3 regions of the Inquilinus sp. Marseille-Q2685 genome follow, and region 2 is predicted to be linked to each of the others. Evidence: riboswitches for the same ligand, from Rfam matches in the RefSeq annotation. Region 2 holds a riboswitch; each other region holds the start of a gene.

Region 1 (5,786 bases), on a different contig from region 2:
GGCGGCACGGCCGCTGGCCGGCGTGGTGGCGGATGCGCTGGTCGCCGGCTGCCGCTGGGTCAGCCTGCGCGAGAAGGACCTGTCGGCGACAGAGCGCTTCGCCCTGCTGCATCGGCTGCGGGCCCTGGCCCGGCCGGTCGGCGCAGTCGTGACCGTCCATGCCGATCCCGACGCGGCCGCCGAGGCCGACGGGCTGCACCTCGCCGCCGGCGGCGACCCCGCCGCGGCCCGGCGGCGGCTCGGTCCCTCCGCCCTGATCGGCGCCTCCTGCCATTCGGGCGACGAGGTCGACGCCGCGGTCGCGGCCGGGGCCGACTACGTCACCCTCGGACCCCTGGCGCCGACCGCGAGCAAGCCGGGTTACGAACCCATCCTGTCCCTGGCGGAAGCCGGCGTCGTCGCGCGCCGCCATCCCGGCCGGGTGATCGCCCTCGGCGGGGTCGAGCCAGGGCTGGTGCCGGGGCTCATGGCCGTCGGCTTCGCCGGAGTCGCGGTGATGGGCGGGGTGATGCGGGCGGGTGATCCCACCGTCGCGATCCGTGCCCATCTCGCGGCGCTCCGCGGCGGCCTGGCCTGACCGCCTGTCGGGAGGCCTGCCCGCCATGCTATAGGTCGGGGCCGGATGAGTATCCCGACTCCATGAAGCTGCGGCCGCTGCGCGTCCTGGAATTCCTCCTGATCACGGTCCCGGGGCTGATCGGGCTGGTCCTCGCCCTGCGCGCCGCCATTCCGCTGATGGAGCTCGTCCAGGCCGAGCTGGCCCGGACGCCGGAGGCGCAGGAGGTCGAGGCCGCGCTGACCGCCTGGACCCGGGCCGGGACCTCGCCGGAACAGATCGATGCCGGGCTCGCCACGGCCTTCGCCGAGGACGACATCGACGGGGCCGCAGTCTGGCTGAAGGTGGCCGGGATGACGGGATACCCGGTCAGGCCGGAATGGCGGGAGCGGTACGAGGACGAGACCTCCACGACCAGCAGCGCGGCCCGGGCTGCCCGGCAGGCGGTTGCCGGCGCCGTGACAGGGGAGGGCCACGGCCTCTCCGGCCTGGCCGGCGCCTTCGCCGCCGACATGACCTTCGTCGGCGACCTGCGCGACATCGGCCGCGAGCTCTGGCATTTCGGCGGCGGCGACCCGGTGGACGAGCTGGCGCTGGGCCTGTCGGGCATCGGGCTGACCCTGACCGCGGCGACCTGGGGCTCCGGCGGGGCCGCGGCCCTGCCGCGCGGCGCGGTGTCGGTGTTCAAGATCGCGCGGCGGACGGGCCGGCTGTCGGCGCGCTTCGCCGAGCGCCTCGGCCGGATGGTGGCCGACGTGGTCGATTTCCCGGCGCTGCGCCGGCAGGTGCGGGAGGCCGGCTGGCAGGACACGGTGATGCGGCCCGGCGCGGTCTTCGCCGCCGCGATCCGCCGCGACCGCCTGGACGGGCTGGACGAGGCCGTCGGCGCCGCGGGCAGGGTGGCCGACCGGGTCGGCCCGGCGCAGTCGGTCGAGCTGCTGCGCTATGTCGACGACGTGCCGGACCTGCGCCGCATCGACGCGGTGTCGGCGGTGATGGGCGACCGCACCCTGGCCGTGTTCAAGGTGCTGAAACGCGGCGCGCTGACCACGGTGAAGGCGACGATCCGCTGGTCCCGGCGGCTGGCCGACCTCACCGCCACCGTGCTGTTCGGCGCGATCGGGTTCGTCTTCGCCCTGGTGTACTGGCTGCGGCTGCTGCTGCTCGGCCTGATCACCGGCGTGTGGTGGGCGTGCCGGGCCGCCTGCCTTGCCGCCCGTTGAGCGGTCAGCCGTCCAGCAGGTCGCGCGAGAGGATGCCGGCGAAGCTGGTCTCGGCCGGGCCGGTCATCAGCACATGGCCGTCGCTCTCGCGCCATTCGATCAAGAGCGTGCCGCCGTCCAGCTCGACCCAGGCGGTGCGCTCGGCCAGGCCGCGGCGCACCGCGGCCACGGCGGCGGCGCAGGCGCCGCTGCCGCAGGCCTGGGTGACGCCGACGCCGCGCTCCCACACCCGGTAGCGCAGCCGGTCGCGGGCCAGCATCTGGACCACGCCGATATTGGCGCGCTCGGGGAACAGCGGGTCGTGCTCCAGCACCGGCCCGACGCCGTCGATCTGCACCTTCTCGGCATCCGGCACGAAGAACACGGCGTGCGGGTTGCCCATGGACACGCCGACCCCGTCCGACAGCGCGCCGGAGGACACCGGCAGGTGCAGCGTGTCGGCCTCATGCGCCAGCGGGATGTCCTGCCAGCCCAGCCGGGCCGGGCCCATGTCGACCGTGACGCCGCCCTGGGGGGCGCCGCGGCATTCCAGCAGGCCGCCGCGGGTCTCGATCACGGCCTTGTCCACACCGCTGTCGGCCATGACCAGGGCGGCGACACAGCGCGTGCCGTTGCCGCAGGCGCCCGATTCGGTGCCGTCGGCATTGAGGATGCGCATGAACACGTCGGCGCCCGCGGTCTGCGCCGGCTCGATCACCAGCAGTTGGTCGAAGCCGACGCCGCGGTGCCGGTCGGCGATGCGGCGCGCCTGGTCGGGATGGATCGCGATCGGCCGCTCGCGTGCGTCCAGCACGACGAAGTCGTTGCCCAGCCCGTGCATCTTCCAGAACGGCAGGCCGTCCATTGCCCGCTCCCAAGGTCTCTCCCGCTCTCATATGGCATCAACCGGCCTCCGGACGCGAGGGCGGAGCCCTGCGTGATCGACAGGGCGAGGGCCGGCGGCTAGCATGGCGGCCGACGGTGCCCCGGGGAACCGGGGTGAAAAGGGAAGCCGGTGAGCCTGTCGGGCAAGGCCGGCGCTGCCCCCGCAACTGTAGGCGGCGAGCCCGCGCCCGAAGCCACCGGCTGACCCCGGGAAGGGGGCGTGCGGCGACGACCCGCGAGCCAGGAGACCTGCCGTCGAGAGTATGCGTGTGACGGGGCGGGGTGTCCCCGGGCGGCGCGTCGGGCGGCACCTGTCCGGCCGGCCTCCTCCCGCGACCCCTCGCCGAAGGCGGGAGATGCTGTGGTGTCCGATCTGACCGTGCGGCCGCTGGTGGCCGCGGATGTGCCGATGCTGCTCGACATGCTGCGCGAGCTGGCGGCGTTCGCCGGCGATGCGGCGGCGATGACGGCGCAGCGCGCCGACCTCGACGAGGCGCTGGCCGAGGCGCCGCCGCGCTTCCGCGGCCTGATCGCCGAGGACGGCAGCGGCGTGGTCGGCTACGTCACCTACACCATCGACTATTCGGTCTGGACCGGGGGCGACTTCATCCGGGTCGACGACGTCTATGTCCGCGAGCGGGCGCGCGGCCGCGGCGTCGCCCGGCAGCTGATGCGGGCCCTGGCCGATATCGGCGTGTCGCAGGCGATGCGGGTGCGCTGGGAGATGGCGTCGGACAATGCCGGGGCCCGCCGGCTCTACGACGGCATCGGCGCGGCGCCGCAGGACAAGACGATCTGGCGCTGGCCGGTGGCCGCCATGGAGTCCTTCCTGAACCGAACCGAGCCGCCGCCGGCCTCGGGCGGCGACGCCGTCCCCTCCGAATCCGGCCGCGGTCTGCCGGGCGAGGACGGCTTTATCCTGGTGCTGCGCCGGGAGAAGGACTGACCGTCGGCGGGGCCGCATTGACTCCGCGGCCCCGCCCGTCTAGAAGACCCGGCGCTGCGGGATGGGCCCGCAGCGAGACCCCACGGGGTGCCGCCAGTCCGCGAGTGTCGCGCACTGGCGCTTTTCCGTTTGGGGTCGCGCAATTCGAAGGGCGATCATGTTCGAAGGTCTGAGCGGCCGTCTCGGCGACATCTTCGACCGGCTTCGCAAGCGCGGCGCGCTGACGGAGGCCGATGTCGGCGCCGCCATGCGCGAGGTGCGCGTGGCGCTGCTCGAGGCCGATGTCGCCCTGCCGGTGGTCAAGGACTTCATCGACAAGGCGCGTGAGCGGGCGGTGGGCGCGGAGGTGCTGCGCTCGGTCACCCCCGGCCAGCAGGTCATCAAGATCGTCCATGACTGCCTGGTCGAGATGCTGGGCGGCACCGCGGGCGAGGCGCCCGACCTCAACGCCGCCACCCCGATCAACCTGATCGCCGTGCCGCCGGTGCCGGTGCTGATGGTGGGATTGCAGGGCTCGGGCAAGACCACCACCACCGGCAAGATCGCGCTGCGCCTGAAGAGGCGGGACAACAAGAAGGTCCTGATGGCGTCGCTCGACACGCGGCGCCCGGCGGCGCAGGAGCAGCTGAAGATCCTGGGCGAGCAGATCGGCGTCACCACCCTGCCGATCATCCCGGGGCAGGAGCCGCTGGCCATCGCCCGCCGCGCCATGGAGCGCGGCCGGCTCGAAGGCTTCGACGTCGTCATGCTCGACACCGCCGGCCGCCTCGCCATCGACGAGGAGCTGATGGCCGAGGTGGTGGCGATCCGCGACGCCACCAAGCCCACCGAGACCCTGCTGGTGGCCGACGCCATGACCGGCCAGGACGCGGTCAACGTCGCCCGCACCTTCCATGAGCGGGTCGGCGTCACCGGCATCGTCCTGACCCGTGTCGACGGCGACAGCCGCGGCGGCGCCGCCCTGTCGATGCGCGCCGTCACCGGCCAGCCGATCAAGCTGATCGGCATGGGCGAGAAGATGGATGCGCTGGAGCTGTTCCATCCCGACCGCATCGCCAACCGCATCCTCGGCATGGGCGACGTCGTCAGCCTGGTCGAGCGCGCGGCGCAGACGATCGAGAAGGAGGACGCCGAGAAGCTCGCGGCCAAGATCCAGAAGGGCGAGTTCGACCTGGAGGACTTGGCCTCGCAGCTGCGCCAGATGCGCAAGATGGGCGGTCTGCAGGGGCTGATGGGCATGCTGCCCGGCGTCGGCAAGATCAAGGACCAGATGAAGACCGCCGGCCTGGACGACAAGATGATCAAGCGGCAGGAGGCGATCATCTCCTCGATGACGCCGGTCGAGCGCCGCAACCCCAAGATCATCCACGCCAAGCGCAAGGTGCGGATCGCCGCCGGCTCCGGCACCTCGGTGCAGGACGTGAACAAGCTGCTGAAGCAGCACCAGCAGATGGCCGACATGATGAAGCGGATGAAGAAGCTGGGGAAGGCCGGGATGATGCGCGGCATGCCCAAGCTGCCGCCCGGCATGCTGCCGCCCGGCTTCAAGATGTAGGAGCGGCCCCGGCCGTTCTTCGTGAGTTTCGAGAATTCTAGAGTTTGACCTGAGGAGAGTACGTCAATGTCCGTCAAGATCCGCCTGACCCGCGGCGGCGCCAAGAAGCGCCCGTTCTACTCGATCGTGATCGCCGACACGCGCAGCCCGCGCGACGGCCGCTTCATCGAGAAGGTCGGCACCTACAACCCGATGCTGGAGAAGGATCATCCGGAGCGCCTGGTCCTGAAGGCCGAGCGCATCAAGCATTGGCTGTCGGTCGGCGCCCAGCCGACCGAGCGCGTCGCCAAGTTCCTCGGCCAGGCCGAGCTGGCGCCGATGCCGAAGTACCGCGAGACCCCGTCGAAGTCGGCCCCGAAGGCGAAGGCCCAGGAGCGCGCCAAGGCTGCGGCCGAGGCCGCCGCCGCGGCCGCCGAGGCTCCGGCCGAGGCCTGATCCGACCGGGCGCCCTTTCCCCACGCGGGGTGAGGGGCGTCCGCCGGACCGCCCGCTATGGCTCCATCCTCCAAGGTCTGCGTCGGCCAGATCACCGGGGCGCACGGCGTCCGCGGCCTGGTGAAGGTCAAGCCCTTCACCGCCGCCCCTGAGGACCTGACCGCCTACGGCCCGGTCTCGGACGAGGCCGGGGCGCGGCGCTTCGCC
Region 2 (5,786 bases):
GCTGGTCGACGACCTGGTGCTGTACTTCCCGACGGCGCTGCGCGAGCGGTTCAAGGACGCCATCCCGCACCACCGGCTACGGCGCGAGATCGTCGCGACGCACGTCACCAACAGCATGGTGAACCGGGTCGGCGCCACCTTCGTGTCGGAGCTGGCGGACAAGACCGGCATGGGCGTGGCCGATATCGCCCGCGCCTATCTGATCGTGCGCGACAGCTTCAGCCTGCGCGACATCTGGGCGGCGGTCGAGGCGCTGGACAACAAGGCCCAGGCGCAGGCCCAGATCCGGGCCATGCTGGCGACGCGGCGGCTGATCGAGCGCAGCGTCGCCTGGATCCTGCGCCAGCAGGGCCGCGGCCTCGACATCAGCCAGGACGTGGCGCATCTCAAGCCCGGCCTGGCCGAGCTGGAGAGCCAGCTGGACGCCGCGATCTTCGACGACGCCCGCGCCGTGATCGACGCCCGCGCCCGGGGCTTCGTCGAGGCCGGCTTCCCGGAGGATCTGGCCCGGCGCGTCGCCCGGCTGAACCTGTGGGCGGCGGGGCTGGACATCATCCGCATCGCCGACCAGGCCGGGCGCGGCGTCACCGAGGTCGCTTCGGTCTATTTCGAGGCCGGCCGCCGGCTGGGCCTGGCCTGGCTGCGCGACGGCGCCAGCCGGATGCCGGCCAGCAACCACTGGCAGAAGCAGGCGGTGGGGGCGATCGTCGACGACCTGTACACGCTGCAGGCCGACTTGGCGGTCCGCGCCCTGCAGGACGCGCCGGCGGGCGCCGCCGGGGCCGATGTGGTGGAGGCCTGGGTCGGCCACCGCCGCGCCCCGGTGGACCGGATCGACCAGCTGGTCTCCGAGCTGAAGGCGCTGGACCAGGTCGACCTGTCGATGCTGGCCGTCGCCAACCGCAACCTCCGCGGCTTGGCGACGGGGTGAGGGCGGAGGCGCCCTTACTCCTCGTTCATAAGGGTATGTCTTTTTTAGTCCCCTCTCCCCTTGCGGGAGGGGGACTCAAAGAAGTCGCGTCGAAGAGCTACTCCGCCCGCAGCAGTTTCTGCAGCGGGGCGGCCTGGCGCAGGATCGGCGACTTGATGACGATGTAGCTGAAGTACTTCTCGATGCCGAGCCGCCGGTCCAGCAGCGCCTCCATCACCTGCTGGTAATGGGCGATGCTGCGGGTCAGGAAGCGCAGCAGATAGTCGTAGCCCCCGCTGACCATGTGGCACTCCAGCAACTCCTCGACCGTGGCCAGGCCGGCCTCGAAGCGGATGAAGTCCTCGCGCCGGTGGTCACTCAGCGTCACCTCGGTGAACACGGTCACGGTCTCGGTCAGCTTCGCCAGGGCGATGCGGGCGCCGTAGCCGGTGATGTAGCCCGCCGCCTCCAGCCGCTTCACCCGCTGCAGGCAGGGGCTGGGCGACAGGCCGACCGCGTCGGCCAGCGCGGCGTTGGTGATCCGCCCGTCGGCCTGCAGCCGGGCCAGGATGGCGATATCGATCCGGTCCAGCTTCGGCGCGCCCGTCATCCTTCCCTCGTTCAACCCGTGCCGGCAGCACCCGGGGTCTCGCCCGAACGTCGATCCGGTGAGTCAGCTGGCGTGGTTTCCGAGAACCGGAGCGCAGCGGACATAGGTCCGTGAGCACCGGAAGCGCAGGAAACCGCGTCAGATGGCCGCCGGGCGGCGTTCGGGCTAGCCCCGCAGCGCCTCCTGGTGAGCTTTGGCAAGTTCCGCCATGCTGGTGAAGCGGAAATCGACCTTGGGCTCGGTCGCCGGCTTCATGGTGGCGCCGAAGCCGCCCTCGGCGTGGCGGCGGTGGATCCAGCAGGTGGCCAGGCCCGCCGCCGTCGCCGGCTCGTGGTCGTGGAACAGGCTCTCCGCCGTGTGCAGCACCTCGCCCTTGGCGATGCCCATGCCGCCCAGCTTCTCCAGCATGTAGTCGAAGTTGCGCGCCGACGGCTTGTAGCTGCCGATGTCCTCGGCGGTGAAGATGGCGTCGAACTCGACCTGCAGCCGGACGTTGCTCAGGGCGAAGCTGGCATTGTCGACATTCGAGAGGATCGCCAGCTTGTAGTACTTCTTCAGGTACTGCAGCGCGCCGGCGGTGTCGGCGAAGGCCGGCCAGTCCTTGATCGAGCGGCCATAGGCCAGCGCCTCCTCCCAGCTCGCCGCCACGCCCCACTCCTCGGCCAGGCGCTTGTAGACGATCGCCAGCAGCTCGCTGTAGCGCCGCGCCGGGGTCCAGCGCTGCTGCGCCGATTCGTGCCGGGCATGGGCCTCCAGGATCTGGTCGCGGGTCAGCGGCGCCTTGGCGCGGGCGGTCAGCGGCGCCAGCCCGTTGACCATGCCGGTCTCCCAGTCGATCAGCGTGCCGTAGCAGTCGAAGGTCAGGATCTTGAAGTCGGTCAGCTTCATGGCGGGTCTCCGGTTTCGGTCTCCCCGATTATCCGCGGCCGCGCCGGCAGGGGCTGCGCATTCGCGTTCCGCGGCCGGCAGAGGCTGGCGCGGCGCGGCCGTCCGGCAGCAGAAAATGCCGAGTCGCAGCCGGTCCGGGATGGGTGTCGCAGCCGCGTCATGGCGTGTCGGCTCTGGAGCGTGCGGGGCCGCGGAGTCGCGCCATGATCCCCGCCAAGAGGTGCCGGCCGATGCCGCCGATCAGAAGCGGCGGGCCGGAGAATTGGGAAGCCGGTGAGACTCCGGCGCTGCCCCCGCAACGGTGACGGCGGTGAAGGTGCGGCAGGGGCCACTGGAGCGATCCGGGAAGGCGCCGCACCGGGCCGGGAAGCCCGCCGGAGCCCGGAAACCAGCCTCGACGGAGTCTGTTCGGTGATCGCGGTGGGCGGTCGGCGGGCATGTTCGCGACGGGCCGGTCCGGTCCCCGAGCGCGCGTACCCGGATGCCACATCTGCGACCGTGCCCAGAGGAGAGGATCGGGTATGGAAGCGCGTTCGGCCATGTTGATGGATCTGCTCTCCCGCGCGCCGGGCTTCAGCCTGAAGCGGGATTTCTACACCAGCCCCGCCTATCACGCTCTGGACCTGGAGCACATCTTCTACAAGGAGTGGCTGTTCATCGGCCATGCCTGCGAGGTGACGCGGCCGGGCGATTTCCTGACCGTGCAGATCGGCGAGTATCCGGTGATCGTGGTGCGCGGCCGCGACCGCGCCATCCGCGCCTTCCACAATGTCTGCCGCCACCGCGGCTCGCGCCTGTGCACCGACGAGCGCGGCTCGCGTCCTCGCCTGGTCTGCCCCTATCACCAGTGGACCTACGACCTCGAGGGCAAGCTGATCTTCGCCCGCGACATGATGGACGCGATCGACCCGGCCGAATTCGGGCTGAAGCCGGTGGCCTGCCGCGAGGTCGGCGGCTGGATCTTCCTGTCGCTGGCCGACCAGCCGCGCGACTTCGAGCCGTTCCGGCGCATGGTCGAGCCCTACATGGCGCCGCACTTCCTCTCCGAAGCCAAGGTCGCCCACAGCTCGACCATCGTCGAGCGCGGCAACTGGAAGCTGGTGATGGAGAACAACCGCGAATGCTACCACTGCTCCGGCAACCATCCGGAGCTGTGCCGCGTCTTCTCCGACCAGCCGACCCTGACCAGCGGCCAGAAAGGGATGGAGGAGAACCCGGAGATCCTCGAGCACTGGCAGAGCTGCGAGGCGATCGGCCTGCCCAGCCGCTACCAGATCTCGGACGACATGCAGTACCGGGTGATGCGGGTGCCGTTCATCAACGACGCCCATTCGATGACCATGAGCGGCCAGCCGGCGGTGAGGCGCCTCCTGGCCGACTTCCCGACCACCAGGCTGGGCTCGATGCTGCTGTACCACTACCCGAACAGCTGGAACCACCTGCTGGCCGACCATGCGCTGAGCTTCCGCATCCTGCCGATCAGCCCGACCGAGACCGAGGTCACCACCAGATGGCTGGTGCACAAGGACGCGGTCGAGGGTGTCGACTACGACCTGCAGGCGCTGACCGAGGTGTGGACCGCGACCAATGACGAGGACCGCCGCATCGTCGAGGAGAACCAGCGCGGCATCCTGTCCCCGGCCTATGAGCCCGGGCCGTATTCGCGGATGCATGAGGGCGCGGTGATCCAGTTCGTCGACTGGTACGCCGACACCATCACCCGCCGGCTCGGCGGCGGCACCGCCGCCACCCCGATCCGCGACGTGGCGTAAGGGCGGCGGGACGTGCCCGGCCCTCTGACCGCCACGCCGAAGCTGTGGAACGCGAAGACCGCGCGGCTGCGCTGCATCGGCATCCGCGAGGAGGCGCCGGACGTCCGCACCTTCCGCTTCGAGGCGGAGGACGGCAGCTGGTTCTCCTACCGCCCCGGCCAGTTCGTGACGCTGGAGCTGCCGGTGGGGGCGGAGCCGGTGCTGCGCACCTACACCCTGGCCTCGACCCCGTCGCGGCCGCACCACGCCAAGATCACCGCCAAGGTGCAGCCGGGCAGCGTCGCCACCCGCTGGCTGTTCGACCGGCTCAAGGTCGGCGACGCGCTGACGGCGCATGGCCCATCCGGCCGCTTCTCGCTGCTCGACCACCCGGCCGAGCGCTACCTGTTCCTGTCGGCCGGCAGCGGCGCCACGCCGATGATGTCGATGGCGCGCTGGCTGTTCGATACCGCGCCGCAGACCGACGTGGTCTATGTCCATTTCGCCCGGCGGCCGCAGGACCTGCTGTTCCGGTCGGAGCTCGGCTACATGGCCGAGGCGGCGTCCGGCCTGCGCCTGCGCTTCGTCGTCACCGGCGCGCCGGCGGGCGAGGGCTGGGCCAGCGGCCGGCTGGAGCGGGCGCTGCTGTCCGCCCTGTGCCCGGATTTGGCCGGGCGGACGGTGTTCTGCTGCGGCCCGGACCGGTTCATGGACGCGGCCAGGCGCGTGGCGGGCGAACTCGGCGTGCCAGCGGCGCGCTGGCATGAGGAGAGCTTCGGCGCCACCCCGGCGCCAGTGCCCGTCGCGGCCCCGGTCGCGCCGCCGCCCGCGCCGGCGGGGGAGGGGATGCAGGTAGCCTTCACCCGTTCCGGCCGCAGGGCGGCGGTGCTGCCGGGCCAGACCGTGCTGGAGGCGGCGGAGGGCTGCGGCCTGCGCATCCCGACCGCCTGCCGCCAGGGCCTCTGCGGCACCTGCCTGGTGCGCAAGCTGAAGGGCGAGGTGCGGATGGAGCACAATGGCGGCATCGCCGACGACGAGATCGCCGAAGGCTGGATCCTCGCCTGCTGTTCCCAGCCCGAGACCGCGCTGGTCGAGGTGGAGGTTTAGCCGGCTACAGCCGCTCCGCCGCCGCGACCACCTTGGCCAGGAAGGCGTTGCGGTCGGCGTCGCTGGCCCGGTTCATGCCGTAGAGGGCGAGGTAGCGCACCGGCGCCCAGGGGCGGATCAGTCCGCGCAGCCAGCGCCGCACCAGCTTGCGCGGCGGGTCGCCCATCAGCAGCGACGCCCAGCGCGTGCCGCCATAGGAGACCACGGCGGTCAGACTCCGGATGTGCTGCAGATTCGGATAGGCCCGGCCGTCGCGCATGACAAAGGACACGCCGGGCAGCATCACCCGGTCGAACCAGCCCTTCAGGATCGCCGGGAAGCCGAAATTCCACACCGGCGCCATGATCACCAGCGCCTCGGCCCGCAGCAGCCGGTCGACATGGGATTCCACCGGCCGGCGGTTGGCCGACAGATCGTGGTACTGCAGCCGCTCCTCCCGGGTCAGGATCGGATCGAAGCCCGCGGCATAGAGGTCGCAGTCGTCGACCTCGTGCCCGGCCCGACGCAGCGCGTCGACCAT
Region 3 (5,786 bases), on a different contig from region 2:
TCCCGGTGCCGATGGCGTTCCACACCTTCGGCGGCTGGAAGCGCTCGGCCTTCGGCGATCTCGGCATGTACGGGCCGGACGGGGTGCGCTTCTATACCAAGCTGAAGACGGTGACCGAGCGCTGGCCGACCGGCATCAAGGGCGGGGCGGAGTTCACCATGCCGGTCATGAGATAGGCAGTGCAGACGCAGGTTGGGTTCGCTGGCGCGAACCCAACCTGCGAAGCAGGCTTCTCAGGCGGCCGCGGCCAGATCCGGCGAGGCCTTGGCCTGCTGGTGTGCCTCGGCCACCGCGCGGTCGCGATGCTCCGGGCCGTAGCCCAGGCCCTCGGCGCGGACGAAGTCGATGTCGGTGACGCCGATGAAGCCCAGAATGGCGCGTAGATAGGCCTCCTGGTGATCCAGCGCCTCGAGGCCCGCGGTGTAGATGCCGCCGCGCGACGAGACCACGATCACCTTGCGGCCGCCAGCCAGGCCGACCGGGCCGGTCTCGGTGTAGCGGAAGGTGCGGCCGGCCTGGGCCAGGCGGTCGATCCAGGCCTTCAGCTGGGTCGGCACGGTGAAGTTATACATCGGCGCGCCGATCACCACGACGTCGGCCGACAGGAACTCCCCGACGATCGCATCGATCAAGGTGCGCTCCTCGGCCTGCGCCGGCGTCAGGTCGGCATCCTTGCCGAACTTGACCACCGCGGCGCGTTCGGCCGACAGGTGCTCCGGCGGGGCGGCGGCGAGATCGCGGTACACCAGCTCGGCCTGCGGGTAGCGGGCCTTCCAGGCGTCGACGGTTGCCTTGGTCAGCTGGCGCGACACCGAGGCGTCGCCGAGCACGCTGGAATCGATCTGCAGGATCTTCATGGACCCCTCCATGTTGCAAATAACATCGGAATTGCATTTACGGACGAGGGTAATCCGTCTGTAGTCTGGAATTTCGCGATGGATCGTTCTATGAATGGGACAATCCAGTTCGGATGAAAGCCATGCTCGACCTCAACGACCTCCGCCTTTTCGCCAAGGTGGCGCAGCTGGGCGGCTTCACCGCCGCCGGCCGGGCGCTGGGCCTGCCCAAGTCGCGGCTGAGCCGCCGGATCGCGGCGCTGGAGGAGGAGCTGGGCGTGCGGCTGCTGCAGCGCTCCACCCGCCGGCTGTCGCTGACCGATGTCGGCGAGACCTTCCTGCGCCATTGCGAGGCGCTGCTGGCCGAGGCCGAGGCGGCGGAGCAGGCGGTGGCCCAGGCGCGGTCGGAGCCGAGCGGCCTGGTGCGCGTCACCTGCCCGCACATCCTGGCGCAGACCATGATCGCGCCGCTGATCAACAGCTTCCTGGCCGACCATCCGGCGGTGCGGATCTCGATGGAGCTGACCGGCCGCCGCGTCGACGTGATCGAGGAGCGGGTCGACCTCGCCTTCCGCGTGCGCCGGCCGCCGACCGAGCCCTCGGACGTGGTGGTGCGGGTGCTGGCCCACAGCCGGGCCGTGGTGGTGGCCGCGCCGGACCTGCTGGACCGCGTCGGCCGGCCGGTGGAGCCGGTCGACCTGATCCGCCTCGGCACGCTCGACCTGCATCGCGCCGACGGCCGCCATGTCTGGACCCTGGCCGACGCCGCCGGGGCCACCCAGTCGGTGCCGCATGTGCCGCGGCTGGCCAGCGACGACATGTTCACCCTGCGCCAGGCCGCGATCGACGGGCTCGGCGCCGCGCTGCTGCCGGACTATATCTGCCGGCCGGCGGTGCAGGCCGGGCTGCTGGAGCATGTGCTGCTGGACTGGCGTATGCCGGAGGGCGAGGTGCAGGCGGTGTTCGCCTCGCGCCGCGGCTTGGTGCCGGCGGTGCGCGCCCTGGTCGACCACGTCGTCCGCTGGGTGCCGCGGATGGTGGCGATCTGCGACAGCGAGCTGCGCGAGGAGGACCGGCTGCCGCCCTATCGGGATTCCGGCGCCAATGCCGCCGCGCTCGGCCTCGATGCGCTGTTGACGGCGCGGCCGGCGGCCCACTAGCTTCGCCGCGACGGTTCCTTCGGGATCAAATGGGAACGCAGTGCGGGCCTCGGCCCAATGCTGCGGCTGCCCCCGCAACTGTGAGCGGCGAGCGCTCCGCCATCAGGCCACTGGGCCCCTCGGGGCCCGGGAAGGCGGCGGAGAGGCCGTGACCCGCAAGCCAGGAGACCTGCCGTCGGTCGTGGTCACGCGCGAGCACGCCGGGCGGGGTGCCCTGGTGGTTGCCGAACCGGCGAGGCCGGGGAGACAGCGTTCGCGGTGACGTGCCACAGGCGTGTCCCCCGAGGTCTCCATGCCCGTTCCGTCCCGCTGCATCCTGGTCCTGCTCGCGACAGGCGCTGTCGTGCCCGCAGAGGCCCAGGACACCCCTTCGGCCCTGACGCTCGAGCCGATCGTGGTGACCGCCAACCGCATGCCGACGCCGTCGGCGGAGGTCGGCAGCGCCGTCACCATGATCACGCGGCAGGAGCTGGAGGACCGGCAGATCCGCCAGCTCTCCGACGCGCTGCGCCAGGTGCCAGGCGTCGCCGTCAGCCGCACCGGGCCGGCCGGTCAGACGACGCAGATCCGCATCCGCGGCTCCGAGAGCAACCAGACGCTGGTGCTGATCGACGGGGTCGAGGTCAACGACCCGTCATCGGAGTCGGAGTTCGACTTCGCCCATCTGATGGCCGACGACATCGAGCGGATCGAGGTGCTGCGCGGGCCGCAGAGCGCGCTGTACGGATCGGACGCGATCGGCGGCGTGGTCAACATCGTCACCCGGCGCGGCGAGGGGCCGGCCGCCGGGACCGCCTCGGTCGAAGGCGGCGGCTATGGCACGCTGCGCGGCCACGCCTCGGTCAGCGGCGGCAACGACGACATCGACTACCTGATCGGCACCGCCGGGCTGCGCACGGACGGCGCCTCGGCCGCGCGCCGGGGCAGCGAGGCCGACGGCACCCGCAACGGCACGGTCTATGCGAAGATCGGGCTGCATCCGGGCGAGTTGGTCGACATCGACGTGGTCGGCCGCACCACGCGCTTCAACACCGACCTCGATGGCTTCCTGGGCGGCGTCGGCGCGATCGACAGCAAGGACGATGTCGACGGCTCGACCTTCCTGGGCCGCATCCAGGGCAGGCTGAAGCTGCTGGACGGGCGGTGGGAGCACATCGTCGGCCTGTCCTATCTCGACGACAGCCGCGACTATCACGACAGCGACGACGCCATCACCGCCAGCTATCGCGGCAAGACCACGCGGGTCGACTACCAGACCAATCTGACGCTGGACAGCGAGGCGCTGCTGCCGGCCGAGCACCGCCTGACCTTCGCCGTCGACCATGAGGAGCAGCAGGCGGACAGCGATAGCGGCTTCGCCGATTTCAGCCGCCGCATCGGCACGACCGGCCTGGTCGGGCAATATCAGCTGGGGCTGTTCGACAGCCTGTTCCTGACCGGCAGCGTGCGCCGCGACCTGAACGACCTGTTCCGCGACACCACCACCTGGCGCCTGACCGCGGCCTACAAGGTCGACGCCACGGGCACCAAGCTGCGCGCCTCCTACGGCACCGGGGTGAAGAACCCGACCTTGTTCGAGCTGTACGGCTTCACCAACACCTATCGCGGCAACCCCGACCTGAAGCCGGAGCATGCGGAGGGCTGGGATGCCGGCTTCGACCAGGAGATCTGGGGCGACCGTGTGGTGCTGGACGCCACGTATTTCGAGCAGCGGATCGGCGACCTGATCGTCGGCAGCGGGCAGGGTTCGGCCAACCTGCCGGGCACGGCGACGGCGCGCGGGGTGGAGCTGGGCCTGTCGGTGACGCCGGTCGACGACCTGACCATCCGCGCCGCCTACACCTATACCGACGCGGAGGATGCGACGGGGGCGGAGCTGGTGCGCCGGCCGCGCAACATCGCCAGCCTCGACGTCAGCTACCGCTTCCTGGACGGCGCGGCGACCGTCAATCTCGGCGTGGACTATAACGGTCCGCAGAAGGACCTGGCCTTCGACGAGGCTTACAATTCGTCGCCGGTGACGCTGGACGGATATACGCTGGTGAACCTGGCGGCGTCCTACCAGGTGACCGACAGGGTGCAGGTCTATGGCCGGATCGACAACCTGCTGGACGAGGATTATGAGGAGGTCTGGTCCTACGGCTCGCTGCGGCGGGCCGGCTATCTCGGCATGAAGGTCAGCTTCTGATCGCGATGCGCCGCCCTGCCGTGATCCCGCTGCTCCTGGTCCTCGGTCTCGCGGCGATGCCCGCCATGGCCCGGCCGCATCGGGTCGTCTCCCTCAATCTCTGCGCCGACGCGCTGGTGCTGCGCCTGGCCGACCGCGCCGACGTGCAATCGGTGACCTGGCTGGCGCGCGACCCGGAGAACTCGGTGGTCGCGGCCGAGGCGGCCTCGGTGCCGGTCAATCGCGGCCTGGCGGAGGAGGTCGCGGCGTTGGATCCGGACCTGGTCGTGGTCGGGGCCTTCACGCCCCGCGGCACGGTGGCGCTGCTGCGCCGCCTGGGAATGCCGCTGCTGGAGCTGGGCGTGCCGGAAAGCCTGGACGGGATCCGGGCCCAGATCCGCCAGATGGCGGCGGCGCTGGGCCAGGCGGAGCGCGGCGAGCAGATGATCGCGGCGATGGACGGCCGGCTGGCGGCCGTTCGAAGCCCGGCATCGCCGCCCCTGGCAGTGGTGCTGCGCCCGAACGGCTTCACCGCCGGCCGCAGCTCGCTGGTCGACGAGATCCTGCGCCGGGCCGGTGTCCGCAACCTCGCCGCCGAACGGGGGCTGGAGGCTTACGGCGAGATCCCGCTGGAGACCGTGGCCCTGGCCGGGGTGCGGCTCCTGATCCTGAACCAGCCGGAGAACGGGGCGCCATCCCTGGGCGAGGCGATGCTGGACCATCCGATCCTGGCGGCGCTGCCGGGGCTGCGCGTGGTCCGGGTGCCGTCGCGGCTGTGGACCTGCGGCGGGCCGGAGGTGGCCGAGGCCGCCGCCCTGATCGCCGACGCCGCCCGCGAGGCGACGGGAGAGGGGAGGTGACCGCTGTGACCGCAGGCCGCCGCGCCATAGCGCCATCCTACGGGGGTCTGGCCGCCGGCCTGGTGCTGGCGGTGCTGGCCTGCTTCGCCGGGTCGGTCGCCACCGGCTACGCGCCGCTCGACCTGCCGGTCGCGATCGGCGACGTGCTGGCCGGGCGGCAGAGCCTGCCGGCGCTGGTGCTGTTCGAGCTGCGGCTGCCGCGGGCGCTGCTCGGCCTGCTGGTCGGGGTCAGCCTCGGCATCGGCGGCGCCGCGATGCAGGGGCTGCTGCGCAACCCGCTGGCCGAGCCCGGGGTGATCGGCGTCTCGGCGTCGGCGGCGCTCGGCGCGGTGCTGGTGTTCTACACCGGGCTCGCCGGCAGCTTCGCCCTGGCCCTGCCGCTGGGCGGCATCGCCGGGGCGGTGGCGGCCACGCTGCTGCTGCTGGCCCTGGCCCGTCGCGGCGCCGGCACCACGACGGTGATCCTGGCCGGCGTTGCCATCAGCAGCGCCGCCGGCGCCCTGACCGCCCTGGCCCTCAACCTGTCGCCGAACCCTTATGCCGCGCTGGAGATCGTGTTCTGGCTGATGGGATCGCTGGCCGACCGCAGCCTGGACCATGTCTGGCTGGTGCTGCCGCCGATGGCCGTCGGCTGGGCCCTGATCCTGGCCGGGGCGCGGGCGCTGGACGCGCTGACCCTAGGCGAGGACACGGCGGCTAGCCTCGGCTTTGACCTCGGCCGGCTGCGGCTGCAGCTGATCGCCGGCACGGCGCTCGCGGTCGG

What was found. Region 2 has a riboswitch for cobalamin ahead of LG391_RS30015 (aromatic ring-hydroxylating dioxygenase subunit alpha). Riboswitches for the same ligand answer to the same signal wherever they lie in the genome.
Region 1: another riboswitch for cobalamin. It lies ahead of LG391_RS24560 (GNAT family N-acetyltransferase); the one in region 2 lies ahead of LG391_RS30015 (aromatic ring-hydroxylating dioxygenase subunit alpha).
Region 3: another riboswitch for cobalamin. It lies ahead of LG391_RS04940 (TonB-dependent siderophore receptor); the one in region 2 lies ahead of LG391_RS30015 (aromatic ring-hydroxylating dioxygenase subunit alpha).

Annotation. Positions count from the first base shown of each region.
Region 1 is NZ_CAKAKL010000006.1:135,096-140,881, reverse strand. It holds gene LG391_RS24575 (thiamine phosphate synthase) at 1-577, shown strand, start outside; gene LG391_RS24570 (hypothetical protein) at 640-1,779, shown strand; gene dapF (diaminopimelate epimerase) at 1,784-2,623, opposite strand; cobalamin riboswitch at 2,721-2,915, shown strand; gene LG391_RS24560 (GNAT family N-acetyltransferase) at 3,008-3,589, shown strand; gene ffh (signal recognition particle protein) at 3,747-5,144, shown strand; gene rpsP (30S ribosomal protein S16) at 5,211-5,579, shown strand; gene rimM (ribosome maturation factor RimM) at 5,637-5,786, shown strand, end outside.
Region 2 is NZ_CAKAKL010000009.1:231,765-237,550, forward strand. It holds gene LG391_RS30000 (NAD-glutamate dehydrogenase) at 1-931, shown strand, start outside; gene LG391_RS30005 (Lrp/AsnC family transcriptional regulator) at 1,029-1,520, opposite strand; gene LG391_RS30010 (haloacid dehalogenase type II) at 1,686-2,408, opposite strand; cobalamin riboswitch at 2,610-2,820, shown strand; gene LG391_RS30015 (aromatic ring-hydroxylating dioxygenase subunit alpha) at 2,930-4,180, shown strand; gene LG391_RS30020 (hybrid-cluster NAD(P)-dependent oxidoreductase) at 4,193-5,266, shown strand; gene LG391_RS30025 (NAD(P)H-dependent oxidoreductase) at 5,271-5,786, opposite strand, start outside.
Region 3 is NZ_CAKAKL010000001.1:1,059,952-1,065,737, reverse strand. It holds gene LG391_RS04955 (CoA-acylating methylmalonate-semialdehyde dehydrogenase) at 1-176, shown strand, start outside; gene LG391_RS04950 (FMN-dependent NADH-azoreductase) at 234-857, opposite strand; gene LG391_RS04945 (LysR family transcriptional regulator) at 980-1,996, shown strand; cobalamin riboswitch at 1,991-2,188, shown strand; gene LG391_RS04940 (TonB-dependent siderophore receptor) at 2,289-4,184, shown strand; gene LG391_RS04935 (ABC transporter substrate-binding protein) at 4,190-5,023, shown strand; gene LG391_RS04930 (FecCD family ABC transporter permease) at 5,029-5,786, shown strand, end outside.